One region of the Microbacterium sp. zg-Y818 genome, then DNA from elsewhere that is predicted to be linked to it. Evidence: predicted binding sites of a transcription regulator. Region 1 holds the regulator's gene; each other region holds the start of a gene.
The links. The regulator LexA, encoded in region 1, represses DNA repair genes until DNA is damaged. The targets are predictions, from matches to a motif close to TCGAACANNTGTTCGA.

Region 2: a site for LexA is predicted at 4,791-4,806, ahead of ruvA (Holliday junction branch migration protein RuvA). Genes of this name have one in related genera too.
Region 3: a site for LexA is predicted at 8,020-8,035, ahead of QNO21_RS11175 (HNH endonuclease signature motif containing protein). Genes of this name have one in related genera too.

What each region holds. Positions count from the first base shown of each region.
Region 1 covers NZ_CP126741.1:936,158-945,691, forward strand. Annotated here, with positions in the region: gene metE (5-methyltetrahydropteroyltriglutamate--homocysteine S-methyltransferase) at 1-1,905, shown strand, start outside; gene lexA (transcriptional repressor LexA) at 1,975-2,673, opposite strand; gene QNO21_RS04185 (LysM peptidoglycan-binding domain-containing protein) at 2,925-3,284, shown strand; gene QNO21_RS04190 (histidinol-phosphate transaminase) at 3,304-4,398, shown strand; gene hisB (imidazoleglycerol-phosphate dehydratase HisB) at 4,395-5,006, shown strand; gene hisH (imidazole glycerol phosphate synthase subunit HisH) at 5,003-5,662, shown strand; gene priA (bifunctional 1-(5-phosphoribosyl)-5-((5-phosphoribosylamino)methylideneamino)imidazole-4-carboxamide isomerase/phosphoribosylanthranilate isomerase PriA) at 5,716-6,471, shown strand; gene QNO21_RS04210 (SseB family protein) at 6,455-7,240, shown strand; gene QNO21_RS04215 (DUF1844 domain-containing protein) at 7,332-7,751, opposite strand; gene infC (translation initiation factor IF-3) at 8,012-8,668, shown strand; gene rpmI (50S ribosomal protein L35) at 8,739-8,933, shown strand; gene rplT (50S ribosomal protein L20) at 8,965-9,345, shown strand; gene QNO21_RS04235 (TrmH family RNA methyltransferase) at 9,490-9,534, shown strand, end outside.
Region 2 covers NZ_CP126741.1:1,288,665-1,298,198, reverse strand. Annotated here, with positions in the region: gene QNO21_RS05955 (aminotransferase class I/II-fold pyridoxal phosphate-dependent enzyme) at 1-186, opposite strand, end outside; gene QNO21_RS05950 (pyridoxal phosphate-dependent decarboxylase family protein) at 246-1,628, opposite strand; gene QNO21_RS05945 (YebC/PmpR family DNA-binding transcriptional regulator) at 1,730-2,497, shown strand; gene ruvC (crossover junction endodeoxyribonuclease RuvC) at 2,559-3,149, shown strand; gene QNO21_RS05935 (HNH endonuclease signature motif containing protein) at 3,282-4,721, shown strand; gene ruvA (Holliday junction branch migration protein RuvA) at 4,828-5,460, shown strand; gene ruvB (Holliday junction branch migration DNA helicase RuvB) at 5,453-6,508, shown strand; gene QNO21_RS05920 (preprotein translocase subunit YajC) at 6,584-7,036, shown strand; gene secD (protein translocase subunit SecD) at 7,080-8,807, shown strand; gene secF (protein translocase subunit SecF) at 8,807-9,534, shown strand, end outside.
Region 3 covers NZ_CP126741.1:2,381,524-2,391,057, reverse strand. Annotated here, with positions in the region: gene QNO21_RS11215 (MurR/RpiR family transcriptional regulator) at 1-793, opposite strand, end outside; gene QNO21_RS11210 (serine hydrolase domain-containing protein) at 790-1,857, opposite strand; gene QNO21_RS11205 (N-acetylmuramic acid 6-phosphate etherase) at 1,952-2,881, shown strand; gene QNO21_RS11200 (ABC transporter substrate-binding protein) at 2,906-4,198, shown strand; gene QNO21_RS11195 (carbohydrate ABC transporter permease) at 4,257-5,210, shown strand; gene QNO21_RS11190 (carbohydrate ABC transporter permease) at 5,210-6,106, shown strand; gene QNO21_RS11185 (BadF/BadG/BcrA/BcrD ATPase family protein) at 6,103-7,080, shown strand; gene QNO21_RS11180 (NUDIX hydrolase) at 7,211-7,951, shown strand; gene QNO21_RS11175 (HNH endonuclease signature motif containing protein) at 8,057-9,534, shown strand, end outside.

The DNA.
Region 1 (9,534 bases):
GCGCTGTCGACGGACCGCTTCGCCCGCCAGGTCGCCGAGGCGAAGGCCGACGGCGTGACCGTTCGCCCGGTCGTCGTGGGGCCCGTCACCCTCCTCGCGCTGGCCAAGGCGACGGATGCCGCGCCCGAGGGCTTCGACCCGCTCAGCCGCCTCGAGGACCTGCTGCCGGTGTACCGGGATCTCCTCGCGACCCTGCGTGCCGCCGGAGCGGAGTGGGTGCAGCTCGACGAACCCGCACTCGTGAGCGAGAGCCTGCCGGCGGCGCCGGAGCGCCTGGCCGAGACGGCTGCGCGCGCCTACGCCGTGCTGGGTTCGGCAGCGGACCGTCCCGCCATCCTGGTCGCCGCCGGCTACGCGCAGCTCTCACCTTCGGCGTGGGCGGGTCTGGCCGCCGCTCCCATCGAGGCCATCGCAGTCGACCTGCACCGCGGCTCCCTGCCGCCCGTCGTCGACGGGCTGGGGGGCAAGATCCTCGTGGGCGGCGTCATCGACGGCCGGAACGTCTGGCGCGGCGATCTGGATGCCGCGTGGGAGCGTCTCGCTGCGCTGCGCAGCCTCGGTGCCGCAGGAGTGGCCGCCGCCACTTCCACCTCGCTCCAGCACGTGCCGCACGACGTCTCGGACGAGCCCGATCTCGATCCCCGCCTGGCGTCGTGGCTGGCCTTCGCCGATCAGAAGGTCGGTCAAGTGGTGACGCTCGCGCGCGGCCTCTCGCGGGGCAGGGCGGCGATCGAGGACGAGCTCCACGCCGCTTCACACGCGCTGGACGACCGGCGTGCGGCGCCGGGGGTGCGCGACGGCTCCGTCCGCGCCCGCGCCGCCGGGCTCGCGCCCGGCGACTACCGTCGTGCGGCGGCCGGCGACCGCGAAGAGGCACAGCGCGCGGCGCTGGGACTGCCCGTGCTTCCGACCACGACCATCGGCTCGTTCCCGCAGACGCCCGAGATCCGCCGCGCCCGCGCCGCGCACGCTGCGGGGCGTCTGGATGGCGAACGGTACCGAGAGTTCCTCCGCGAGGAGAACCGGCAGGTGATCGCACTGCAGGAGCAGCTCGAGCTCGACGTGCTCGTGCACGGCGAGGCGGAGCGCAACGACATGGTGCAGTACTTCGCCGAGAACCTCGACGGGTTCGCCGTGACGCGCAACGGGTGGGTGCAGTCGTACGGCTCACGCGCGACCCGGCCGTCGATCCTCTGGGGCGACGTCGCGCGTCCGGCCCCGATCACCGTCGCCTGGTCGGCCTACGCGCAGAGTCTCACGGCGAAGCACGTCAAGGGCATGCTCACGGGCCCGGTGACGATCCTCGCGTGGTCGTTCGTGCGCGACGACCAGCCGCTCGCCGAGACCGCCGACCAGGTCGCGCTCGCGCTGCGCGACGAGATCGCCGACCTCGAGGCCGCGGGCCTGCGCATCGTGCAGGTCGACGAGCCCGCGCTGCGGGAGCTGCTGCCGCTGAAGGCGGCCGACCAGCCGGCGTACCTCGACTGGTCCGTCGCGTCGTTCCGGCTGGCCACCGCCGGCGCCGCTCCGACCACCCAGGTGCATACGCACCTCTGCTACTCGGAGTTCGCGGTCGTCATCGAGGCGATCGCGGCGCTCGATGCCGATGTCACCTCGATCGAGGCCGCACGCAGCCGCGGCGAGGTCATCGCCGACATCCGCCGCTCCGGCTTCGCCCGCGGCGTCGGGCCTGGCGTGTACGACATCCACTCTCCGCGCGTGCCGTCGACGGACGAGATCGCGGCGCTGCTGCGACGAGCGGTCGACGAGCTGCCCGTGGGACAGGTGTGGGTCAATCCGGATTGCGGGCTCAAGACGCGCGGCTACGAGGAGACGGTGCAGTCGCTGCGGAATCTGGTCGCGGCAACGCGCAGTGTGCGCGATCAGGTGGCCGCGCGCGTGTGACGCGAGCGGCGGGGGGACGCAGGAGGGGATGCCGCAGTCGTCGCGGCATCCCCTCCCTGTCGTTCTGCGTCAGATCGCCCGCAGGACCGCCACGATCTTGCCCAGCACGACGGCTTCGTCGCCCAGGATCGGTTCGAAGGCGCTATTGCGCGGCAGCAGCCACGTGTGACCGTCGCGCTGACGGAATGTCTTCACGGTCGCCTCGCCGTCGAGCATCGCCGCGACGATGTCGCCGTTCTCAGCGGTCGCCTGGGAGCGGACGACCACCCAGTCGCCGTCGCAGATGGCGGCGTCGATCATCGACTCGCCGCTCACCTTGAGCATGAACAGGTCGCCCTTGCCGACCAGCTGACGCGGCAGCGGGAAGATCTCCTCGACCTGCTGGTCGGCGGTGATGGGGACCCCCGCGGCGATGCGTCCGACCAGCGGCACGAGGGCGGCGTCGCCCACCGACGGTGCCGCGTCGGCCGGGTTCTCGCCGGCGGAGCCGGGCAGGTCGATCAGCACCTCCATGGCGCGGGTCTTGCCGGCGTCGCGGCGCAGGTACCCGCTGAGCTCGAGCTGGTTGAGCTGGTGGGTGACGCTCGAGAGCGACTTCAGCCCGACCGCGTCGCCGATCTCCCGCATGCTCGGCGGGTAGCCGTGGCGCGCGATCGATCGCTGGATCACCTCGAGGATCGCGAGCTGCTTCTCGCTCAGGCTCTTGCGTCGGCGCGTGTGCGGCTTGTCCTGAGCCCGCTCGCGGCCGGCCGGTGTCGCGTCGGTCATCGCCCTCTCCCGTCTCGCCGCATGGGGCAGCGTCTTCGAATGTCGGAGGTCCGTGGTGGGGTGCTCCTATCGAAACCGTATCCGGTGACGGATGCCGAAAGGTCGAGGTGCGCGCGTGTCGCGTGCGATCGATCTCCGAGCGAGTTTCGTGCTTGACAGCCTATAACTTCGAAGATAACTTCGGAAGAGAACTTCGCATCCGGCTCTCCCGGCCGAGAGTCGGATGCGAAGATCGCGACACAGGAGGACTCATGACCACCATCCAGCTCGCCGGACCCACGCCGTCCGCCACGCGGCTGCGGATCACCTCTCGCGGTCGACGCGTGCTCGTCGGCACCGCCGCGCTGCCCGCCGTCGCCGCCGTCACGGTCGCCGTGCTCAGCGGAGGGGGAGCGCTGGCGACGGTCTCCGACTCGGCACCCGCCGGCAGCTTCGAGACCGTGACGGTCGCGACCGGCGAGTCCCTCTGGGGCATCGCCGAAGAGGTGGCACCGAAGGCCGATCCGCGCGACGTCATCGACGCCATCGTGCGCCTCAACGCGCTCGAGACCTCGGCCGTCGCCGCCGGGCAGCGCCTGTCGATCCCGCTGGAGTACTCCGCCGACCGCTGATCGCGCCATGCGCTCTAGCATGGGAGGGGTGATCGTGAGTCTTGACGACCTGCCCCTCCGCGCGGATCTGCGCGGCCAAACCCCGTACGGCGCACCCCAGGCGGCTCTGCCCGTCGCCCTGAACGTCAATGAGAACACCCATCCCGTCCCTGACGAGGTGGCCGGAGACATCCTCGACTCGGTGGCCCGGGCGCTCCGCGAGATCAACCGCTATCCCGACCGCGAGTTCACGGCGCTGCGCGAGGGTTTCGCCGAGTACCTCGGACACGGCCTCGGCCCTGAACAGATCTGGGCGGCCAACGGATCGAACGAGGTCCTGCAGCACGTGCTGCAGGCGTTCGCAGGCCCGGGACGCACCGCCTTCTCTTTCGCCCCGACGTACTCGATGTACCCGCTGCTCACCCGAGGGACGGGGGCCTCGTGGATCGCCGGCCACCGGGCGCACGACTTCACCCTGAGCCCGTCCGACGCGGCGTCCCAGGTCGCCGACGCATCGCCGGACGTCATCTTCCTCTGCGCGCCGAACAACCCGACGGGCACGCCGCTGCCGCTCGACGTCGTCGAGGCGGTCTACGAGGCCAGCCACGGGATCGTCGTCGTCGACGAGGCGTACGCGGAGTTCGCGCCCCACGATCAGCAGTCGGCGATCACGTTGCTGCCGGGCAGGGAGCGCCTCGTCGTCTCACGCACCATGAGCAAGGCCTTCGCCTTCGCCGGCGCCCGGGTGGGCTACCTGGCCGCCGATCCGGCGCTGATCGACGCCCTGCGGCTCGTGCGTCTGCCGTACCACCTGAGCGCGCTCACGCAGGCGGCGGCGACGGCGGCCCTTCGACACGCGCCCGTCATGCTCGGCATGGTCGACGAGATCGTCGCGCAGCGCGACCGCATCTCTGCCACCCTGCAGGCGCTCGGGTACGAGCCCCACGAATCGTGGACCAACTTCGTGCTCTTCGGGGGCGTGGATGATCCCGCCGCGACCTGGCAGGCGCTGTACGACCGGGGGGTGCTCATCCGCGATGTCGGCATCCCGGGGCACCTGCGGGTGACGGCGGGCACCGAGGCCGAGACCACCGCGTTCCTCGACGCGCTGGCCTCGATAGACTCGACGCCATGACCCGTCCCGAGGCGCGTACCGCGTCTGTGCGCCGCGCGACCAGCGAGTCCACCGTCGAGCTCGAACTCGATCTCGACGGCACCGGCCGCAGCCACATCGACACGAGCGTGCCGTTCTTCGACCACCTGCTGACCGCCTTCGCGAAGCACTCGCTGACCGATCTCACCGTGCGTGCATCCGGCGACACCGACATCGACGCCCACCACACCGTCGAGGACGTTGCAATCGTGCTCGGTCAGGCGATCCGCGAGGCACTCGGCGACAAGAGCGGCATCTCGCGGTACGGCGACGCCCTGGTGCCGCTGGACGAGGCGCTCGCGCAGGCGGTCGTCGACATCAGCGGACGCCCCTACCTGGTGCACACCGGTGAGCCCGCCGGGTACGAGTTCCACCTCATCGGCGGCCACTTCACCGGCTCGCTGGTGCGCCACACGTTCGAGGCGATCGCCTTCCACGCCGGTATGACCGTGCACGTCACCGTGCTGGGTGGTCGTGACCCCCACCACATCGCCGAGGCGGAGTACAAGGCGTTCGCGCGCGCGTTCCGCCAGGCCAAGGCCCTCGACCCGCTCGTGCAGGGCGTGCCCAGCACGAAGGGCGCGCTGTGAGCGACGCCCCCGACCGGCCGCTCGTCGCGGTGCTCGACTACGGGTCGGGCAACGTGCACTCCGCGGTGAAGGCACTTATCGCCGCCGGTGCCGACGCCCGTCTGACGGCCGACCGCGGCCTGATCCGCGATGCCGACGGGCTGGTCGTTCCAGGCGTCGGAGCGTTCCGCGCGGTCATGGACGCCCTGCGCGCCAGCCGCGCCGACGAGCTCATCGACCGTCGCCTGGCGGGAGGGCTTCCGGTCCTCGGCATCTGCGTCGGCATGCAGGTGCTGTTCGAGCACGGCGTCGAGCGCGGCGAGGACACCGAGGGGCTGGGGGAGTGGCCCGGTGCCGTCACCGAGCTCGACGCCCCCGTGCTGCCGCACATGGGTTGGAACACCGTCGAACCCGGCGAAGGCTCGGTGCTCTTCCGCGGCATCGAACAGGAGCGCTTCTACTTCGTGCACTCCTATGCCGCCCAGTCCTGGACGCTCGACGTCATCCCGCCGTTCCCGGCGCCCGCCGTCACCTGGAGCCGGCACGGCGCCCCTTTCCTCGCCGCCGTCGAGAACGGACCGCTGTCGGCGACCCAATTCCACCCCGAGAAGTCGGGCGAAGCCGGCATCCGCCTGCTGTCCAATTGGATCGGCGCGCTGCGCCGCACTACTGTCTGACCACCCGTGCTGTCGCGGCTTTCGCCGCGCCCCCGAGCCCGCACCCTGGAGCCATGAACGATTTCGCGTCCACCCCTGAGCTGATCCTCCTCCCTGCCGTCGATGTGGCATCCGGCAAGGCCGTGCGTCTGACGCAGGGCGAGGCGGGATCCGAGACGACCTACGGCGACCCCGTCGACGCTGCGATGGCCTGGGCCCGCCAGGGTGCGCAGTGGATTCACCTCGTCGACCTCGACGCCGCGTTCGGCCGGGGAAACAACACCGCGGTCCTGCGCAAGGTGATCAAGCAGGTCCGCAATGTCAAGGGCGTGCAGGTCGAGCTGTCCGGTGGCATCCGCGACGACCGGTCGCTGGAGGCGGCGCTCGAGAGCGGGGCCTCCCGCATCAACCTCGGCACGGCGGCGCTCGAGAACCCCGAGTGGGCGGCCGACGTCATCTCGCGCTACGGCGACGCGATCGCGGTGGGGCTCGACGTGCGCGGCACAACGCTCGCGGCGCGCGGCTGGACGCGTGAGGGCGGCGACCTCTGGGAGGTGCTCGACCGCCTCGAGCAGGCCGGCTGCACGCGGTACGTGCTGACCGACGTCACCAAGGACGGCACCCTGAAGGGTCCGAACCTCGAACTCCTCCGCGAAGTGGCCACGCGCACCCCGAAGCCGGTCGTGGCATCCGGCGGCATCTCGAGCCTCGATGACATCGCTGCGCTGCGTGAGCTCGTGCCGCTCGGCATCGAGGGTGCCATCGTGGGCAAGGCGCTCTATGCCGGGGCCTTCACGCTCGCTGAGGCGCTGGATGTCGCCGGCGCCTGACGACCACTGCGGCAACTCCGGCGATTCAGCCGGCGTGCCGTGGGAGGGGCGCGCCTTCCAGGCCAACCCCCACGCCGGTGACGACGGCTCGGCCGATCCGGCGCTGCTGGCGGCGCTGACGGCGTTCCGCGCGGGAGAGGGCGATCAGGCCGCGGTCGTCGACGCCTACCGCAGCGCACGCCTGCTGATCCCGCTCGTCGCCGAGAAGGGCGACGAGGGGGTGGGGCCGACGGGCCTCACGGTCGACAAGACGCAGGAGCTGTCGATCGTGACGGTCGCAGCGCCCGACGGGCGTCGCGTGCTGCCGGTGTTCACCTCGGTCACGGCGATGCAGCGGTGGGATGCCACGGCGCGGCCCGTTCCCGCCGACGGTGTGCGCACGGCGCTGGCCGCGGCGAACGACGACACCGACCTCATCGTCATCGACCCGACGTCGGAGACGGAGTTCGTGCTGCGCCGCCCTGCCGTCTGGGCCATCGGCCAGGGGCGTCCGTGGGAGCCGAGTTTCGCGTCGCCCGAGGTGTACCGCGGCCTGCAGGAGAGCATCGGCGGGGAGCTGGCGGTGCTCGACCTGTCGGTGGCTCCGGGGGATCCCGATGCGCGCCTGCGGGGACCGGAGCTCGTCGTGCGGCTGCAGCTGATCGCGGGCCTCGAGCAGTCAGAGCTCGATGCCGTGCTGCAGCGCCTCGCCGCGCGCTGGGCCGCCGATGACAGGGTCGCGGTGCTGGTGGACTCGCTGACCGTGAAGCTCCTCCGCGCCGCCGAGTGAGTATTCACGCCGCCGAGTGAGTATTCACCGCTGCGAGTGAGTATTCACCGCGAGTACTCACTCGCGACCACGAATACTCACTCGCGACAGGTCAGGTGACGGGGCCGGTCAGCTTCTCGCCGGGGCCCTTGCCGATCGGGTCGGGGACCACGGACGCCTCGCGGAATGCCAGCTGCAGGGAGCGCAGGCCGTCGCGCAGCGAGCGGGCGTGCATGTCGCTGATCTCGGGGGCACCGGCGGTGATCAGGCCGGCCAGCGCGTTGATGAGCTTGCGCGCCTCATCGAGGTCCATCTGCGTGTCGGGGTCGTCGGCGAGCCCGACCTTCACGGCGGCGGCGCTCATCAGATGCACCGCGGCCGTCGTGATGACCTCGACCGCCGGCACGTCGGCGATGTCGCGCGTCGCGGCGCTTGCGGCGCGGTCCTGCTCCTCCCAGCGGGCCTGAGTCTCGGCATCCGGGGCACTTCCGTGCGCCGTCAGATCGTCCTGGCCATCGGGAATAGTGTTCACATCGCACTTTCTGCTAGACTTTCGCGGGCACCGGGGGTTTCTGCTCCCGGATGGAAAGAGGATCACATCCCACCCGCGCTTGCCGCTCCAGGCTACCGGGTCCACGCACTCCGCTCCGTCTCGCACGGAGTAGTCAGGGTGCAGAAGCCGGCGCTGATGCGCTGTGCGGGTGGAACGTGCGAATCTTCCGCCCGCGAGGGACCGCTGTAAGCGGATCGTCGCGGTGGCCGAACCTATTCGCTACGTAAGAGGAGTCCCGCATCAGCGATCCCCGCACCAACGACCGCATCCGCGTCCCCGAGGTCCGCCTCGTCGGACCCGCGGGTGAGCAGGTCGGCGTCGTCCGTATCGAGGTGGCGCTGCGCCTGGCCCAGGAGGCCGAACTCGACCTGGTCGAGGTGGCCCCGAACTCGAAGCCCCCCGTGGTCAAGATCATGGACTACGGCAAGTTCAAGTACGAGGCGGCGCAGAAAGCCAAGGAAGCGCGGCGCAATCAGGCGAACACCGTCCTCAAAGAGGTCCGGTTCCGTCTGAAGATCGAGGCGCACGACTACATAACCAAGCTCAAGCGCGCCGAGGGCTTCCTGCAGGCCGGCGACAAGGTCAAGGCCATGATCCTCTTCCGTGGGCGCGAGCAGTCGCGTCCCGAGCAGGGCGTGCGGCTCCTCCGCAAGTTCGCCGAGGACGTCGCGGAGTACGGCACCGTCGAGTCGAGCCCGACCATCGACGGCCGCAACATGGTCATGGTCGTCGCCCCGCACAAGAACAAGTCCGAGGTCAAGACCGAGCAGAACGCCGCGCGCGCTGCCAACAAGGAAGCGGCGCGTTCCGCCCGCTCCGGCGGCGAGCACGACGAGCGCGGCGACGCCGAGCAGGCCGACGCCGGGCAGCCCGAGGGCGACCAGACGGCCGAATAGGCCCCACAGACCCCCGCACCGCGGGATACCGACTCCCGCCTGCGCGGGACCAGCAACGAAGGAAGAAGAGATGCCGAAGCAGAAGACCCATTCGGGTGCCAAGAAGCGCTTCAAGGTCACCGGAAGCGGCAAGCTCATGAAGCAGCAGGCCGGCATGCGCCACAACCTCGAGGGCAAGGCGAGCCGTCGCACCCGTCGCCTGAACCAGGAGCAGGTGCTCGCCCCGGGTGACGCGAAGGTCGCCAAGAAGCTGCTCGGTCTCTGAGCTCCCCCCGCACGTTAGGAAGTAGAAGAAAATGGCAAGAGTCAAGCGGGCTGTAAACGCCCACAAGAAGCGCCGCGTCATCCTCGAGCGCGCCTCCGGTTACCGGGGTCAGCGTTCGCGCCTGTACCGCAAGGCGAAGGAGCAGGTCACCCACTCGCTGGTCTACGCGTACCGTGACCGTCGCAAGCGCAAGGGAGACTTCCGTCGCCTGTGGATCCAGCGCATCAACGCCGCTGCCCGTCAGAACGGCATCACGTACAACCGCTTCATCCAGGGCCTGGGCCTGGCCGGCGTGCAGGTCGACCGCCGCATGCTCGCCGAGCTCGCAGTGAACGAGCCGGCCACGTTCGCCTCGCTCGTGCAGACGGCCAAGGCCGCGCTGCCCTCCGACGTCAACGCCCCCAAGGCCTGACCTCGCACTCCCACCGGCGGCGCTCGCGCTACCGGATCGAAGGGGCGTCCTCCCACGGAGGGCGCCCCTTCGGCGTATCCGGATGCCGCTCCCGTGCACATGCCCGCATCCGTTCTCCGCGCATGCGCGGCCTAGGATGGGAGCGTGCTCGAGAATCCGCGCTCGCCTCGTGTGCGTGCCGTCGCCAAG
Region 2 (9,534 bases), 350 kb from region 1:
CAACAGGCGGTAGGCCGCCACGACCGTGTTGCGATTCACGGCGAGGCGATCGGCGAGCATGCGCACCGGAGGCAGCGGATCGCCGGGGGAGAGGCGCCCGCTGTCGACGAGCGCGCGGACGCTCTCGGCGATCTCCGCCGCCGAAGATCCCGTGATCGCCTGACCCGTTCCGCCCGCTCCGCCCATAACGGCCCCATGCTAGCGTCTGGCCTAGGCCAAACGGACGCACCAGGGCCGACAGGGCGTCAGATCGCCGTCGGCAGTTCGCGCACCAGGCGTGCGATCGCGTCCGCCGTGCGATCGATGTCGTCGGGCGCTGTCGCCCAGCTCGACATGGAGCAGCGCAACACCGCCTTGCCGCGCCACTGGGCACCGGTCAACGCGGCCGTGCCCTCAGCGAGGATCGCCGCCCCCAGCGCGCGGGTATCGCCGTCGGTGTCAAGCCGGAACATCACCTGTGTGTAGACGACGTCGTTGACGACGCTCACCCCCGGGATGCCGCGCAGGCGCATCTCCAGCTGCAGGGCGTTCCGGTGCAGCCGGGCGACCATCTCCGCCACCCCCGCCCGACCGAGGGATCTCAGCGCAGCCCACGCGGGCACGCCCCGCCCGCGTCGCGAAAGCTCGGGGGTGACGTCCCACGGGTCCAAGCTCGAGTGGATCAGGTAGTCGCCGCCCGCGTGGAAGAGGGCTATCGAGTCGGCGGGGTCCCGCACGATCGCCATGCCGCAGTCGTAGGGGACGTTGAGGGTCTTGTGCCCGTCGGTGGCCCAGGAGTCGGCCTCGCCGACGCTCTCGGTGAGGTGACGCAGCTCCGGCGCCGCCGCCGCCCAGAGCCCGAAGGCCCCATCCACATGCACCCATGCGCCGTGGCTGCGGGCGAGGGGGATCAGCTGCGCGAAGGGGTCGAACGCCCCCGTGTGCACTTCACCGGCCTGCAGGCACACGATCACCGGTGCGCCCTCTTCGGCACGCAGGGTCTCCGAGAGTGCCTCCGGCAACATCCGCCCCTCACCGTCCGAGGCGACCACGGCGATCTCGGCCGCGCCGACGCCGGCGAACCGCAGGGCACGGTCGACGGCGCCGTGGCGATCGGCACCCACCACGAACCGCAGCGGCGGCGCCCCGCGCAGACCGTCACGCGTCAGGTCCCATCCGGCCCGGCGCAGCACCGCGTGACGCGCCGCGGCCAGGCAGACGAAGTTGGCCATCTGCGCGCCGGTGACGAAGCCCACCGACGCATCGCGGGGGAGTCCCAGCAGCTCGCACGTCCACGCTCCGGCGATCCGCTCCAGTGCGACGACGGCAGGCGTCATGGTGCTGGAACCGGAGTTCTGATCCCACGCCGAGACCAGCCAGTCGGCGGCCAGCGCAGCCGGCAGGGTGCCGCCGATGACGAAGCCGAAGAACCGGCCGCCCGCGATACCCACCAGCCCGGGCTGCGCACGGGCGGCGAGCTCGGCGATCACCCGACCCGCGTCGACGGGATTCTCCGGCAGCTCCCGCCCGAAGGCGGCGAGCATGTCGTCCACATCTGCGCGTGGCCATACCGGACGTTCGTCGAGCTCGTCGAAGAACGCCAGCGCCGCGCGGTATGCCGCCCCCAGGGCGCGCTCCCTCTCGTCCATGCCGCCAGTGTGCTCCGCACCGGAGCGCCGCACCAGGCGCAGCGTTGCCGTGGTCGTCGCCGCCGTACACAGGCGCGGGCTCTGCCCATAGACTGTTCCGCATGTCCGGCCACTCCAAGTGGGCGACGACGAAGCACAAGAAGGCCGTCATCGACAGTCGCCGTGCCAAGTCATTCGCCAAGCTCATCAAGAACATCGAGGTCGCCGCCAAGCTCGGCGGCGCGGATCTCTCAGGCAACCCGACGCTCTACGACGCCGTCCAGAAGGCGAAGAAGACGTCGGTCCCCAACGACAACATCGACCGTGCCATCAAGCGCGGTGCGGGCATCGGGGGAGAAGCCGTCGAGTACACCTCGATCATGTACGAGGGCTACGGCCCCAACGGAGTGGCACTCATGATCGAGTGTCTGACCGACAACAAGAACCGCGCCGCGGCCGAGGTGCGCACAGCTCTGTCGCGCAACGGCGGCAACCTCGCCGATCCCGGCAGCGTCGCGTACAACTTCACCCGCAAGGGCGTCATCGTGGTGTCGTCTGAGAACACCACCGAGGACGACGTCATGCTGGCCGTTCTCGACGCCGGCGCCGAGGAGATCCTGCCCCACGGGCAGGGGTTCGAAGTCATCACCGAGGCCTCCGACCTGGTCAAGGTGCGCACGGCGCTGCAGGATGCCGGCATCGACTACGAATCGGCCGATGTGGAGTTCGTCCCGAACCTCAAGGTCGAGATCGACGCCGACACCGCGCGCAAGGTCTTCCGTCTCATCGACGCGCTCGAGGACAGCGACGACGTGCAGAACGTCTTCAGCAACTTCGACCTCACGCCCGAGGTGCAGGGCCAGCTCGAAACCGACGACGAGAGCGACTGAACGCACCCACCGGACGGAGCGCCTGGGACGGATGCCACCACCCGCGGGCTAGCGTAGGCGGGTGGCATCCACCGGCACTCTCCGCGTTCTCGGCGTCGACCCGGGCCTGACCCGATGCGGCGTCGGGGTCGTCGACGTCGCGCGCAACCGCTCGGCGTCGCTGGTGCACGTCGGTGTCGTGCGCACCGAGCCGTCGCTGCCGATCGAGCAGCGTCTCGCGGCCATCGCTGCGGGACTTCGCGCGGTGCTCGATGAGCACCGGCCCGACGTCGTGGCGGTCGAGCGGGTCTTCGCCCAGCACAACCGCAGCACGGTGATGGGAACGGCGCAGGCCAGCGGCATCGCCCTGCTGCTGGCGGGGGAGCGGGGCCTGGTTGCCGCGACCCACACGCCCTCCGAGGTGAAGGCCGCTGTCACCGGCTACGGCGCCGCGGACAAGCTGCAGGTGCAGACCATGGTCGCGCGCGTGCTGCGGCTCGACGCGTTGCCCCAGCCGGCGGATGCCGCCGACGCGCTGGCCCTGGCTCTCTGCCATGCCTGGCGCGGTGGGCTGACGGCCTCTGCCTCTGGCTCAGGCTCTGGCTCTGGCTCGGCGACGCTGACGCCGGCGCAGCGGGCGTGGGCGAATGCCGAGCGTGTGACGCGGCGCTGAGGGTTTGGTTTTTGGCCGGTGTTAGGCGCCGGTTTCTCCACAGCCGGATGCCGGCAGAAGTTATCCACAATCGCCGTTTGGCCTGGGTTTTAGGCGCGGTCAATGTCGGTGGACCTCGGCAGAATTATGGGTATGAGCAGTTCACCAGCAGCCACGACGAGACGCGATACGCGCTCGCGTGGTGCGGTGCTGGGGGAGTTGGAGCGCACGAGGGCGCGGATCGCGGCGTTGCAGGCCGAGGAGCTGGGGTTGCTGGCGCGGGCGGATGCGATCGCGGCGGCGCGGACCGCCCTGGTGCCGTCCAGTGCGGGCCGGGAGCGGGAGATGCCGTTGCGGGAGATGGCCGCCGACGTCGCCGCGGTGTTGCGCCGGTCCGACCGTGTGATCCAGGACCGCCTGCACGACGCGACCGTCCTGGTGACCGGGTTCGCCGCGACCGTCGCGGCGTTGCGGGCGGGGGCCATCGACACGGCGCACGTGCGGATCATTCAGGATGCCGGGGTCCGCATCACCGACCCCGACGCGCGCGCCCGGTTCGAACAGGCCGCCCTGGTCGTCTGCGAGCGGGAGACACCGGGGCGGGCCAAGCCGATCATCGCGATGATCGCGCAGAACCTGCACCCCGTACCCCTCGCCGAGCGTCACGCCGAGGCTGCCGCCGGGCGGCGGGTGTGGGTGCGGGATCTCGAGGACGGGATGGCGGAACTTGCCGCGGTGCTCCCGGCGGCGTTGGCGTACGCGATCCACGACCGGCTCACCCAACACGCCCGCGAGGTCGCCGCCGCCCAGCGCGCCGCGGCCGCAGACGGGACGGACAGCGGGCCCGCGGCAAGCACGCCTGAGGACGGCGGCGCGGCCGCGCCTTCGGACACCGACGCCACGGGCACGGTGCAGGCACACCCGGATGAGCAGCCCGTGGCCGAAGAGCCGGCGGACACCGACGCAGCCGCGACCGATACCCGCACCGCCGACCAGGTCCGGGCCGACGTCCTCACCGACCTGCTACTCACCGGCCACGCCAGCACACCCGCCTCGTCCCGCAGCATCCCCGCGGGGCAGGCGATCACCGCGCACGTGCAGATCGTGATCCCCGTCGACACCCTCACCGGCGAAGGCACCGCGCCGGCCGAACTCATCGGGTACGGGCCCATCGACCCCGATACCGCCCGGCACCTCGCCGCGACCACGGACCTCTGGGAGCGGGTGTTCACCTCCCCGACCACCGGCGCCGTGCAGCACGTCGACACCTACCGGCCCAACCGGGCACAGCGCAGGCACCTCGACGCCCGCGACGAGCACTGCCGGTTCCCCGGATGCCGAAGGCCCGTGTACTACTGCGACCACGACCACACCCTCGACCACGCGCGAGGCGGACCCACCGCGTTGTGCAACCTCGCGAACCTCTGCGTCCGGCACCACACCCTCAAACACGCCAGCGCCTGGACCGTGATCCAGAAGCTGCACGGCATCCTGGAATGGACCAGCCCCACCGGGCGGACCCACCTCGACATCCCGCGACGCGTGCTCGAATTCACCGCCCTGGCCGCAGCCGAGGGCCCACCACCGTTCTGAGAACGCCTCGGCAACAGCCTGGCCGCGGGGCACCCGACAGGGCCGACCCCGGCCGCGGGCGCGTGTCGATAGAACAAACATCCGAAGGCGGCCGTAGGCTCGGAGCATGATCTCCTCCGCACGCGGTCGCGTGCTGCACCTCGATCCCGACAGCGTGATCGTCGACGTCAACGGCGTCGGGTTCTCGATCGCGGTGACCCCGCAACTGTCGCGGAGCTTTCACGTAGGCGACGAGATCGTGCTGCACACGCACCTCGTCGTGCGCGAGGACGCCCTGGCGCTGTTCGGGTTCGCCACCCGCGACGAGCTCAGCGTCTTCCTCCAGCTGATCAGCGTGTCGGGGGTGGGGCCCAAATCCGCCCTCGGCGTGCTGGCTTCGCTGACCGTCGACCAGATCGCGCAGGCGGTCACCGCAGAAGACGACGCGCCGTTTCGTCGCGTGTCGGGAATCGGACCCAAGACGGCCAAGCTCATCGTGGTTCAGCTCGCCGGCAAGCTGCAGGCCCTCGGGCTCGGCGGCACGGGCGGGGCTGTCGCGTCGGGAAAGGCCGACGAGAAGGTCGTCGCGCAGGTCGTGGCCGCCCTCGTCGGCCTGGGGTGGAGCGAGCGGATCGCAGCGGAGGCCGTCGGCCCGGTGGCCGAGGCGGCATCCGAGCGCCAGCGGGGCGACGTCTCAGCGCTGCTGCGCCTGACGCTGGCCCAGCTGGGCCCCTCCCGCAAGGAGCCCGCCGGTGGATGAGACCGTGAACCCCGCCGAGCCGCAGGACGAGATCGAGCTGGCGGTCGAAGGTGCGCTGCGACCCAGCTCGCTGGCCGAGTTCGTCGGGCAGCACAAGGTGCGCGGCCAGCTGCAGCTGCTGCTCGAGGCGGCGCGCATCCAGCAGCGCCCGGCCGACCACATCCTGCTCTCCGGGCCCCCGGGCCTGGGAAAGACCACGCTGGCGATGATCGTCGCACACGAGAGCGACCGTCCGCTTCGCCTGTCGTCGGGGCCTGCAATCCAGCATGCCGGCGACCTGGCGGCGCTGCTGTCCAGCCTGACGCCCGGCGAAGTGCTCTTCATCGACGAGATCCACCGCATGGCCCGCTCCGCCGAAGAGATGCTGTACCTCGCCATGGAGGACTTCCGCATCGACATCATGGTGGGCAAGGGTGCCGGCGCCACGAGCATCCCCCTCGAGCTGGCGCCGTTCACCCTCGTGGGCGCCACGACCCGCTCCGGCATGCTCCCCAATCCGCTGCGGGACCGGTTCGGGTTCACCGCGCACCTCGAGTACTACGAACCGAGCGAACTGGAACAGGTCGTGGAGCGATCGGCTCTCGTGCTCGGGGTCGGTCTTCCGGCACATGCGCGCGCCGAGATCGCGCGGCGCTCCCGCGGCACGCCCCGCATCGCCAACCGCCTGCTGCGGCGCGTGCGCGACTACGTCATCGTGCACGGCCAAGGCGGGCGCGCCAGCGCCTTCAACGGCGGGCCGGCGGCGACGCAGGCCGACGTCAACGCCGCGCTCGAGCTCTACGACGTCGACCCGATCGGGCTGGACCGGCTCGACCGCGCCGTGCTCGACGCGCTCGTCCGGCGATTCCGCGGGGGACCGGTGGGGCTCAGCACCCTCGCGGTGACCGTGGGGGAGGAGGCCGAGACGATCGAGTCTGTGGTGGAGCCGTATCTGGTGCGCATCGGGTTCATGGGGCGTACGCCCCGCGGTCGCATCGCCACCCCCGAGGCATATGCCCACCTGCGCGTTCCGCACGCCGAAGGGGCGCTGCGCATCGATGACCTATAATCGCTGAAGGCTTTCGCCGCAACCTCTGCTGGGGTGCCTCACGGCATGCCCGAACCGAAAGGTGACCTCACCTCCATGGAATTCGCTGTCTTCTTCGCCGAGTACGGCCTCATCCTGCTGCTCGGCGCTCTGCTCGTCTTCATGTTCTGGAGCTCACGCCGTCGCATGCAGCGCCAGAAGGCCGAGCAGGAGGCGAAGGCGCGCCAGACGGTTCCCGGCGCCGAGGTGCTCCTGCAGGGCGGCCTCTACGGCACGATCGTGGCCTACGACCCCGAGAACCTCGACCAGCCGGCCATCGTTGAAATCGCGCCGGGTGTCGACATCAAGGTGCACAGCCAGGCGATCCTGCGCGTCGTCGACCCGGCCGAGGGCGTCGTCACCGAAGACGAGTTCATCGAGTCCGAGGCAGCCGAAGACGAGTACGTCGCCGATGTCGCCGACGGCGACATCACCTCGGTCGACGATGACCGCAACCGCGCATCGGGCGGCACAAACGACACCGACCCGGGCACCAAGCCCCTGGCCTGATCCGTCTCGCCGCTGCGGCGGCGCGCGAGAAAGCTGACCACACGTGGCCACTTCCACCCCCGTCCGGCACGCCTGGCGCGCGTTGACCGGACTTCTGGTCATCACCGCCCTCCTGTTCGGCATCAACGCGCTCGGCGTGTACGGCTTCGGCAAGAGCTCGTGGGTTCCGGAACTCGCGCTCGACCTGCAGGGCGGAACGCAGATCATCCTCGAAGCGCAGACCGAGGACGGCGCCGACCCCAGCACCGAGCAGATGAACCAGGCTGTCACGATCATCCGCCAGCGTGTCGACGCCTCGGGCGTCGGCGAGGCCGACGTCACCACCGAGGGCGGCCGCAACATCGTCGTCCAGATCCCGGGCGAGGCAGACGAAGCCACGCGCGAGCGCATCGAGGCCTCCGCGCAGCTGCAGCTCCGCGCGGTGCTGGCCACCGGCGCCCCCGCCAACACCTTCATCGGCGAGGACGGCAACGAGACGCCGTACCCGCAGCCCGATCCGTCACTGCAGGCGACCCCGTCCACGGAGCCCACCAGCGGCAGCGACCCGGCGTGGATCACCCCGGCACTCGAGGCGCAGTACCTCGCCTACGACTGCGCCGACCCGGCGAACGACCCCGCTTCCGCGCCTGCGGACCAGCCGCTGATCACCTGCGACCCGTCCGGCACCGTCAAGTACCTGCTGGGGCCCGTCGAACTCGACGGATCGTCGATCTCGGACGCCACCCACGGCATCGTCCAGCAGAACGGCCAGTGGGCGGTCAACCTCGTCTTCGACGATCAGGGCACCCGCGAGTTCGGTCAGATCAGCCAGCGGCTGTACGGCCAGAGCCCGCCGCTGAACCAGTTCGCGTTCATCCTCGACGGCTTCGTGCTGTCGGCTCCGTCGATGAACGCCGTCATCCTCGACGGCAAGCCGCAGATCACCGGAAGCTTCACGCAGGAGAGCGCCAAGGTGCTCGCCGACCAGCTGAAGTACGGCGCGCTGCCCCTGAGCTTCGAGGTGCAGAGCTCGAGCACGATCTCGGCGACGCTCGGCTCCCAGCAGCTGCAGATCGGCCTCATCGCCGGACTCATCGGCCTTCTGCTGGTGGCGTTGTACTCGGTCGCGGTCTACCGCGCGCTGGGCTTCATCATCATCGCGTCCCTGCTGGTGATGGGTGTGCTCACCTACATCTCCCTGTGCATCCTGGCCTGGCGCATGGGCTTCCGTCTGTCACTCGCCGGCGTCGCGGGCGTGATCGTGTCGATCGGCTTCACCGCCGACTCGTTCATCGTCTACTTCGAACGCATCCGAGACGAACTGCGCGACGGCAAGAGCATCACCAGCGCCGTCGAGGACGGCTGGTCCCGCGCCAAACGGACGATCTACATCTCGAAGTCGATCAACGTCCTTGCCGCTGTCGTGCTGTACATCCTCGCCGACGCGACGGTGAAGGGATTCGCCTTCACGCTGGGTCTGACGACCGTCATCGACGTGCTCATCTTCATCCTGTTCACCCACCCGACGCTGCAGCTTCTGGCACGCACCCGCTTCTTCGGATCCGGTCACCCGCTGTCGGGTCTGGACCCCGCCGCGCTGGGCGCCGTCTACCGCGGGCGTGCGCAGTTCCGCACGCCGATCGTCCCCGCCAAGGGGGGCGCCGGCAAACGCGCCGTCCGCGCCAAGGGTGAGGCCGAACGCCGGCAGACCATCGCCGAGCGCAAACAGGCCGAGCTCGCAGCCGCACGTCGCGGTGGCAATACCGACCGCACGAAGGAGGGGAGCAGCTGATGGGCGCCATGAGCAACTTCGGCAACGACCTCTACACCGGCAAGCTCTCGCTGCCTTTCATCCCGAAGCGGCGACTGTGGTTCATCCTCGCGGCGGCCCTGGTGATCGGCGCGGCCCTCGTGCCGCTGTTCCGCCCCATCCAGTTCTCGATCGAGTTCACGGGTGGGTCGCAGTTCACCGTGTCCAACGTGGCCGAGACCGATCAGGCCCTCGCCACCGACGCGGTCCAATCGGTCGTCGAGGGCGCCACCACCAAGGTCACCACCGTCGGCGGTGACGCCATCCGCGTGCAGACCGACCAGATGACCGCTAACGAGACGCAGGCGGTCACTGCGGCGTTGGCCGAGGTCTACGACGTCGCGCCAGCCGAGGTGACCTCGTCCTTCATCGGTCCCAGCTGGGGCGCCGACGTGACCCGGCAGTCGCTGTGGGGCCTGGCGATCTTCCTTGCCATGACCTTCATCATCCTCGCGCTGTACTTCCGCACCTGGAAGATGTCGGTCGCCGCGATCATCGGCCTGGTCGACGTGCTCATCATCACGGTCGGGATCTACTCGCTGTTCGGCTTCGAGATCTCGCCGGCGGCGGTGATCGGCTTCCTCACGATCCTCTCCTACGCCCTCTACGACACGACGGTGGTGTTCGACAAGATCAGGGAGAACACCACGGAGGACGGCGAGAACTCCGGCCGGCTCTTCGGCGAATCGGTCAACCTCGCCGTGAACCA
Region 3 (9,534 bases), 1.4 Mb from region 1:
CCTGCAGCAGCCGCACCACCACGAAGTCGACGATCGCCATCTGCGCCAGCCGGCTCGACATCGCCCCGGTGCGGTAGCGCGATTCCCGCGCGCTCGTCACCAGCAGATGGTCGGCGACGTCGGCGATGGGGGAGTCGGGGTAGTTCGTGATCGCCACCGTCGTGGCGCCGCGCTCGCGCGCGAGCGCCAGCACCTGGTTGGCTTCGAGCGTCTGCCCGGAGTGCGAGATCGCCACCGCCACCCCGCCCGGCCCGGTCAGGGCGAACGACGTCAGGGCGAGGTGCGCGTCGGACCAGCAGAACGTCGGCACGCCGATGCGGTGCAGCTTCAGCTGCAGGTCTTGTGCCGTCAGCCCGCTCGACCCGGCCCCGAATGCGTCGATGCGGTGCGCGCCCCTGATTGCGGCGACGACGGCATCCAGCGCCTCGAGGTCGAGGCTGCGCGCGGTCTCCTCGATCGCGCGCGCCTCTTCGTAGGCCACCTTCGTCACCACGTCGAGCGCCGAATCGGTCGCGTCGATGTCGGCGTCGTCGACGCGGAACAGCTCGCGCGCGGCCTGCTCGCGACTGTGGGCCGCCGCGATCGCGATGCGGAAGTCCTTGTACCCGCCGAATCCGACCGCCCGGCAGAACCGCGCCACCGACGCGGGCGACGTGTCGGCGAGCTCGGCCAGCCGCGTGATCGACGACTCGACCACCACCGACGGCTGGTCGAGCACGACGTCGGCGATGCGCCGTTCGGCCTTGGACAGCGACGGCATGTGCTGACGCAGTGAGACGAAGACGTCGGTCATCGGTGGTCTCCCCAGGCCGCCGCGGCGGCATCGGTGACCCGGCGACGCATCGCCTGGATCGGCTCGGCCGAGGTGCGCTGCGGATGCACCCGGTTGGTCAAGAACACTACCGACCGCCGCCCCCGCGGCTCGGTCGCGACGGCGGTGCCCGTGAAGCCGGTGTGGCTCACGGTGGGCCGCCGCAGTCCACCCGTCCACGTCTCGTCGATGCGCGGCCCGAGCGCCTGCCCGTACCCGTCGTCGGCGACGGCGACCGGTGTGGTCATCGCCCGCGCGACGGATGCCGGCAGCGCACTGTCACCGGGCGGCAGGCGCAGCGCCTCGGCGAGGCGCAGCAGGTCGCGCGCGGTGCCGAAGAGGCCCGCGTTGCCGGCCACCCCGCCGAGCGCCCAGGCGGTCTCGTCGTGCACCTCGCCCTGCACCATGCCGCGCGCCGGGTCGGTCTGGAACTCGGTCGCCGCGACGCGGTCGCGCAGCACCGCGGGCGGCCGGAATCCCGATTCGCGCATCCCCAGCGGCGCGAGCACGCACCGCTCGGCCAGCACGTCGAGCGAGGCGCCCCCCAGCGCCTCGGCGGCCAACCCCGCCCAGATGTACCCGACGCACGAGTACCGGTGCGCGCCCGGGGCGTCGACGCGCCGCGCCCCGGTCCGGAACCGCGCCGCGCCGGGGTCGGGGGAGCGGTCGTGCCATTCGGGCGGGAACCCCGCGGTGTGACTGAGCAGGTGCGCCACGGTGACGTTCTGCAGCGAAGGCTCTGCGAATTCCGGCAGCACCTGAGCCACGGGCAGCGACGCGTCGCCGCCGCGCTCGTGCAGCAGCGTCAGCAGCGTCGCCGCGGTCACGAGCTTGGTGATCGAAGCGAGGTCGAAACGGGTCGCGGCATCCGCTTCTGGCCACGCCTCGGCGGCCGGGGCGCCCTCCGCGTCCCACGCGCGGGTGCGGCCGACGGCGTGCTCGGCCACCACCTCGCCGTCGATGGCGATGAGCAGTGCGGCGGCAGGGAAGACGCCGTCGTCGAGGCCCGCCCGGAGGACCGCATCGATGTCGTTCTCGTTACGCACATGAAAAAAATAACCGAGAACCTTTGCAAGGGCGACAGTTTTGTCCATACTGGGTTCTCGACCACCCGATGACGTGTTAGGACGAGTCCGGCCGATGCCTGTGCACCCCCTTCCGCTGCCTCCCACCGAGCTGCGCCTCGACGCGTCGACCCACCTCGACGCCCTGGCCAGTCTCGAGGTGCTGCGCCTGCTCAACGCGCAGGACCGGGTGGCTGTCGACGCGGTCGAGGCGATCCTGCCGCAGCTGGCCGAGGTGGTCGACGTCGCCGCCGAGCGGTTCCGCCGCGGCGGCACAGTGCACTACTTCGGCGCGGGCACGTCGGGGCGCCTGGGCGTGCTGGATGCCGCGGAACTGCTGCCCACGTTCAACCTCGAGCCGGAACGGGTCATCGGCCACATCGCCGGGGGACCGGCGGCGCTCGTGAAGGCGGTGGAGGATGCCGAGGACTCCGAGGCCGCCGGCCGTGCCGACGCCGCGGGCCTCGGCCCCGACGACGTCGCCATCGGCCTGGCCGCGAGCGGCAACACCCCTTACGTCGGCGGCGCACTCGCCGCCGCGCGCGACGGCGGCGCCTACACCGTGCTCGTCTCCAGCAACCCGCAGGCCGCCCTGGCGCCGCTCGCCGACGCGAACATCGTCGTCGACACCGGACCGGAGGTGCTCACCGGCTCCACGCGACTGAAGGCCGCCACGGCCGAGAAGCTCGTGCTCAACGGCTTCTCCACCGCGCTCATGGTCGCCGTCGGGCGGACGTGGTCGAACCTCATGGTGTCGGTCGTGGCCACCAACGCCAAGCTGCGACTTCGGACCGTGCGCATTCTGCAGCAGGCAGCCGGTCTCGACGAGCAGGCCGCGCGCGACGTGCTCGCCGCCGCCGACGGCGAGCTGAAGACCGCGATCGTCGCCGCGCTCGCCGACGTGGCGCCCACCGATGCCCGTGCCCTGCTCACCGGCAACGACGGGTCCGTGCGCGCCGCGCTCGCCGACGCAGCCCCGCGCACCACCGAGTCGTACCCGACCTGATCACCCACACCGAAGGAGAACCCCATGAGGACACGCTTCCTCACCACCGCCGCGCTCGTGGCGGGGTCCGCGCTCGTGCTCAGCGCCTGCGCGCCAAGCGCGAACAGCGGCGACGACGACACCGCGGCGACCGAAGAGGACGTCACGCTCACCGTCTGGTCGTGGCGCACCGAGGACGTCGAGGCCTACAACACCATCTTCGACGTGTTCGAGGAGCAGAATCCCGGCATCACCGTGGAGTTCGAGGCGTTCCAGAACACCGAGTACAACCAGATCCTCACCACCGGGCTCGCCGGCAGCGACGGACCTGACGTGCCGATGGTGCGCGCCTACGGGCAGTTGCAGCCGAACATCGAGGCCGGCCAGCTCGAGCCCATCGACGGCGAGGTCGAGGGACTCGACGCCATCGCCGAGAGCGTCATCGCCGGCGCGAAGGGCAAGGACGACGGAAAGATCTACGCCGTGCCGCTGGCGACGCAGACGCTGCAGATGTTCTACAACAAGCAGATCTTCGACGACAACGGGCTCGAGGTGCCCACGACGTGGGATGAGTTCATCGAGGTCAACGAGGCGCTGAAGTCCGCAGGCATCACGCCGATGGCCCTGGGCGCCAAGGACGACTGGGTGCTGCCGATGTTCGCCGATGTCATGGGAAGCGCCCGCTACGGCGGGTCGGACTTCGAGCAGAAGGTGCTCGCCGGCGAGACCGACTTCACCGACCCCGACTACGTCGCGTCGCTCGAGATCATCTCGGAGGTGCAGCCGTACCTCACGCCCGACGTCGTGGGTGTCGGCTACACCGACAGCCAGATCCAGTTCACCTCGGGTCAGGCTGCGCAGTTCCCCGGCGGCTCGTTCGAGATCGCGACGTTCCGCAACCAGGCGCCCGACCTCGAGTTCGGCTCGTACCAGGTGCCGCTCCCCGAGGACGCCGTGCTCGACCAGCCCGTCTCGCCCGGTTACGCCGACGGCAACTTCGCGATCAACGCCAAGTCGAAGAACAAGGACGCCGCGTTCACGCTGCTCAACTGGCTGGCAACCCCCGAGTTCGGCCAGCTCGTCGCCGACGAGCTGAACCAGTTCTCGGCGATCCCCGGAGTCACCTATTCCGACGAGGTCATGCAGGAGGCGTGGGACAACTACGAAGCCAGCCAGGCCCCGTACCTGCTGCTGGTGAACTTCCGTTATGGCGAGCCGCTCGGAACCGCCGTGCTCGGCACCGAGATCCAGCGGATGTTCCTCGGCGAGGTGGATGCCGCGGGTGCGGCGGCCAACCTGCAGGCAGGCATCTCGCAGTGGTTCACGCCCGGGCAGTGACCCGCGCCCCCGACGTCGTCAGCTGACGGCATCCATTCAACGAGGAGTGACGAAGACCATGTCCGCCATCGCCCTGCCGAAGGCGCGCCGCAAGCGCGTCACCACCGGCGTGACCCTGTCCCGCCGGGCGGGCATGGTCTTCGTCCTCCCCGCGCTCGTGCTGTTCGCGGTGTTCATCGCCTATCCGCTGTTCACCGCGCTCAGCTACTCGTTCTTCTCGTGGACGGGCATCGTCCGCGGCGACTTCGCCGGGGTCGACAACTACGTCACGCTGTTCACCAAGCTGCCTTACAGCACCGACATCCCCAACGCCTTCGTCCACAACCTGATGCTGTTCTTCGGGGCGATGGTGTTCCAGAACACCGTCGGGCTGGGTCTCGCGGTGCTGCTGCACCGGATGGGCCGGCTCAAGCGGTTCTTCCAGACGATGTACACGCTGCCCTACCTGGTCTCGCCGCTGGTGATCGGCTACCTCTGGTCGCTCATGCTGTCGCCGCTGTTCGGTCCGGTCAACGCGGTGCTGCGCGCGGTGGGGCTCGAGCAGTTCGCACAGCCGTGGCTGGGCAACCCGCAGACGGCGATCTGGGTGGTCGTGTTCGTGACCGCTTGGCAGTGGATCGGGTTCCCGGTGCTGCTGTACGGCGCAGCGCTCGGCGGAATCCCGCAGGAGCTCGATGAGGCCGCGTCGCTCGACGGCGCGACGTCGTGGCAGCGGTTCCGCTCCGTCACGCTGCCGCTGATGATCCCCGCGATCGGCACCGTGAGCGTGCTGACCTTCATCGGCGCGATGGAGGCCTTCCCGATCCCGTACGCCCTGGGCGGTTCGCAGGGCAACCCCGCCGGCGCCACCGACGTGCTGAGCCTGCTGTTCTACCGCACCGCCTTCGAGTCGGGGTCGTCGAACGCGATCGGCACGAGTTCGGCGATCGCGACCCTGCTGTTCCTCTTCATCTTCGGCATCGCGGTGGCCTTCACCGTCATGCTGCGCCGGGCAGAACGGAAGCTCTTCTGATGACCGCCACGCTCACCCCCACGACACGCTCGCGGCGCGCGGCATCCGCCGCCGGGGAGGCGCCCCGCAACCGCCCCCGCGCCACGGCGGGCGGGTTCGCCGCCAGCACGTTCCTGTGGCTGTACGCCGCGATCTCGATCGCGCCGCTGCTGCTCATGGTGTCCAACTCCCTGCGTACGACGCAGGACATGGCCCAGCACCCCCTCGGCCTGCCGCTGCCGCCGAACTTCACCAGCTACCAGAAGGCGTGGGTGACGGCGTCGTTCGACACCTACTTCTTCAACTCCATCTTCGTCACCGTGGCATCGGTCGTCCTGTCCACCGCCGTGTCCCTGCTGGCCGCGTACGCCTTCGCGCGCACGCGGTCGCGCATCTTCACCACGCTCGAGGGACTGTTCCTCTCGGGCCTCATGCTGCCGGTGTACCTGGCGATCCTGCCGCTGTTCTTCCTGCTCGACTCGGTCGGCATGATCTCCAACCTGTGGGGCCTCATCCTGGTGTATGCCGCTCTCGGCATCCCTTTTTCGACCTTCGTGCTGGCGGCGTTCTTCCGGCAGCTGCCGATCGAGCTCGACGAGGCTGCCCGGTTGGACGGGGCCGGACCCTTCGCAACCTTCTGGCGGGTCCACCTGCCGCTGGTCAAACCCGCGATCGCCACGGTCATCGTCTTCCGATTCGTGCCGGTATGGAACGACTTCTTCTACCCGCTGATCCTCATCCGCGACCGTGACGCGTACACGCTGCCGGTAGGCATCACCCGGTTCTTCGGTGAGTACCAGACCGACTGGGCGACCCTCTTCGCGGGGCTGACGCTGGCGACGATTCCGCTCGTCGTGCTCTTCCTCTTCGCCACCAAGCAGATCGTGTCGGGCCTGACCGCGGGCATGAGCAAGTGACGTCGTTGCTCGGGCTCGACATCGGCGGTTCGGGGAGCCGGGTCGGGTTGCGCCTCGAGGGTGCGCCCTCGGGGGAGCGTCTCGAGTTCTCGGGAGAGCGCATCGGCGTGACGGATGGGGGCAGCACGGTGCCGGGCGCCGTGACGTCGCTGGTGGCGCGGGCTGCGCAGGAGTGGCCGGAGGTCGTCGCGGAACTCGGCGGCGTCGGGGTGGGCGCGACGGGTCTGGCGACCCTGGTCGCCGAGCCGGAGCGGTTCGCCGCAGCCCTGTCGGCCCAGCTTCGTGAGCTGACCGGGCGGCCGGTGGCGGTGGCCGTGGCCGTGGATGCCGTGACCGCGCATCTGGGCGCGCTGGGCGGCGAAGCCGGGGCGATCGTGGCGCTCGGGACCGGTGCGATCGCCTTCGGCACGGACGGCCGCGACGTCTGGCGGCGGGTGGACGGGTGGGGGCACCTGCTGGGCGACCGCGGCGCCGGCGCCTGGGTCGGCCTGCAGGGACTCATCGCGGCGATGCGCGCCTATGACGGAGTGGATGCCGCAGGCTCCGAACTGCTGCGGGCGGCCCGGGAGCGACTCGGTGATCCGGTCACCTGGCCGTCGCAGCTGTACACCCGGCCGGATCGCGCCGGCGTGCTGGCATCCTTCGCTGCCGATGTGCTGGCACTGGCAGCCGCCGGTGACGCTTCGGCAGCGGCGATCGCGGCAGAGGCGGGGCGGGAGGCCGCGCGCAGCGGCGTCGCCGCGCTCGAGGGGTCGCTGCCTGCGGTGATCGCGACCACCGGGGGAGTGTTCCGTGCCGGGGGCCTGCTGGCGCAGGCGTTCGAGCAGACGGTCGCGGAGCTGCGTCCCGACGCTCGGGTGCAGCCGGCTGTCGGAGACCCGCTGGACGGCGCGCTGTTGTTGGCTCAGCGCGCGCGGGCGGGTGCGATCGCTACGCACGCGCCGTATGTCTGGGTCGGGGGCGGGACGGACTAGGGGGCTCCGTCCCGCCCTCGGCCCGGTCGGTGGGGGCGCTTCGTCTCGCTTCGCTCGCTCGCTCAGCGACCGGGGGTGGGGGGAGGGGCTGCTGACGCGCCGGCATCCGTCGGCGGCGTAGCCTGAAGCGATGCCTGTTCCGGACGCCCCTCACACCGCGCGCGCACAGCTGGCCGCGCTCGCCGCTGACGTGGAGCGTCGTCGGCGCAGCGAGCCGACCGTCGTGCCGTCGTTCGGGCCGCTCATCGATCTCCCCGTCGCACCCGGATCACGGCCCGCGGCGGTGCTCATCCTCTTCGGTGTGCTGGATGCCACGCCCAGCGAGCGCGCCGCCGCCGACACCGCGGTCTCGCGCGACCTCGACGTGCTGCTGCTCGCTCGGGCGGCGACCCTGCGGTCACACCCCGGGCAGGTCGCGTTCCCCGGCGGCCGGGTCGATCCTGAGGACGACGGGCCTGTCGCCGCGGCCCTGCGCGAGGCACAGGAGGAGACGGGCGTCGACCCGGCCGGGGTCGAGGTGCTCGGCGCGCTCGAGACCATTCCGCTGGCATTCTCGCGACACCTCGTCACCCCGGTGCTCGGGTGGTGGCGGCATCCGTCGCCCGTGCACGTCGTCGACGAAGGCGAGTCCGCAGCTGTCTTCCGCGCGCCCGTGGCCGACCTGCTGAGCCCGGCCAACCGCGGCGTCACGGTGCTGCGCGACGGCGCGCGCACGATGCGCGGGCCCGCCTTCCACGTCGGTCAGGGTCCCGAGGCGCACCTCGTGTGGGGGTTCACGGCGATGGTGCTCGACGTGCTGTTCGACCGCCTCGGATGGACCGAGCCGTGGGATGCCACGCGCGAGTTGCCGCTGGAGCGCCCGCCGCGGTGAGGCAGTAGGGGCGGGTTCCCTCCCCGGCTCGGGGGTCGCCCGACCCATGCACAGCTTACCGGCCACTATCGAACAAATGTCCGACGGTGGCGGCATGATGAGGGCATGACCTTCCTCACCGAGTTTGCGACGAGAGCGCAGGCTGTCAGCGGCCACCGCGACCTCGACGTCGTGCCCGGTGAGCTGTTGGCGGCGGTGCGCGCTCTGTCCGATGACGACGTGCTGGCCGTGTTCGAAGAGGCCGCCGCCGTCATGGGCTGCCTCGAGCGGCTGACGGTCGTCACGGCCGCGGTCATCGCCGAGCGGTCCGCCGCGCCGCACGGCGGGCTGGCCGGCACACGCGGCCATCGGTCGCCGGTCGCCCTCATCCAGGAGATCACGGGCGGGTCGCGCGCGGATGCGACGCGGGCGGTGCGCGTGGGCGCGTCGCTGCTCGACGACGCGTGCGGTGCGGGCTCCACCGGTGACGGCGGCGAGGACGAGCGGACGCCGCACGCCGCGATCGCACCGTGGCATGCCGACCTGCGCCAGGCCATGCTCGCGGGGGTGGTGACCACCGCGCAGCACGACGCGATCCGCCGAGGGCTCGGCGAACCGCCGGACTCGGACGACGCGAAAGCGGTCTGGGCCGTCGCCGCAGAGCAGCTCATGGGCGAGGTGCCGGGGCTCCCGGTGGAAGAGGTGGTCAAGCGGGCGCGAGCAGTGCGGGACGCGCTGGACCCCGCCGGTGCCGAGGACCGGTTCGCGCGGCGGTTCCAGGGACGGTCTTGGCGCATGTGGACGGACGGCGAAGGCGTACACCACGCCCGCATCGACTTCGACGACGAGATGTTCGCGTGGGTCGACTCGATCATCGGTGCGGCACTGCGTCCGCGCCGAGGCGGTCCGCGGTTCATGACCGAGGCCGAGCGGGCCGACGCCGATTCACTCGTGCGCGATGGGCGCACGAACGAGCAGCTGACCTACGACCTCATGATGGACGTCGTTCGAGCGGGGGCTCTGGCCTCGGCCGAGGACGTGTTCGGGGCGCGTCAGCCCGGTGTGCGGCTGGTAGCGGTGCGGGATGCCGTCGGCGCGCGTGACGCGTTCGGGCGTCTCCTGGGCGTCGCGCGCGTCGAGGACGGGGGTGCGGCACTGCCGGGTTCGGTGCTCGACAAGGCGCTGTGCGAGACCGCCAGGGTGCTCGTGAGCGTCGACGGCGCCGGGAACCCGCTCGATGTCGGGCGCGAGCAGCGACTGTCCACGGCGAAGCAGCGGCTCGCCCTCGCCGCCCGTGACGGCGGATGCATGTGGCCCGGCTGCGACCGCCCACCCTCGTACTGCGAAGCGCACCACAGCGACCACTGGTGCGCGGAGCAGGGCCGCACCGACGTCGACCGCGGAATCCTGCTGTGCCGGTTCCATCATCTGCTCCTGCACAACCAGGGGTGGAAGATCACGCGCGACGGGCGGGGACCGTTCCTTCTTCATCCGCCCGGCGGCGAACCCATCGTGCTGCGGTCGAAGTCGCCGGTGCGGTGGGCGTGGGACCCACCCCCCGATCGCGCGGGCTGGCGCGCCGCGTTGACCGAGGCGCATCCGCG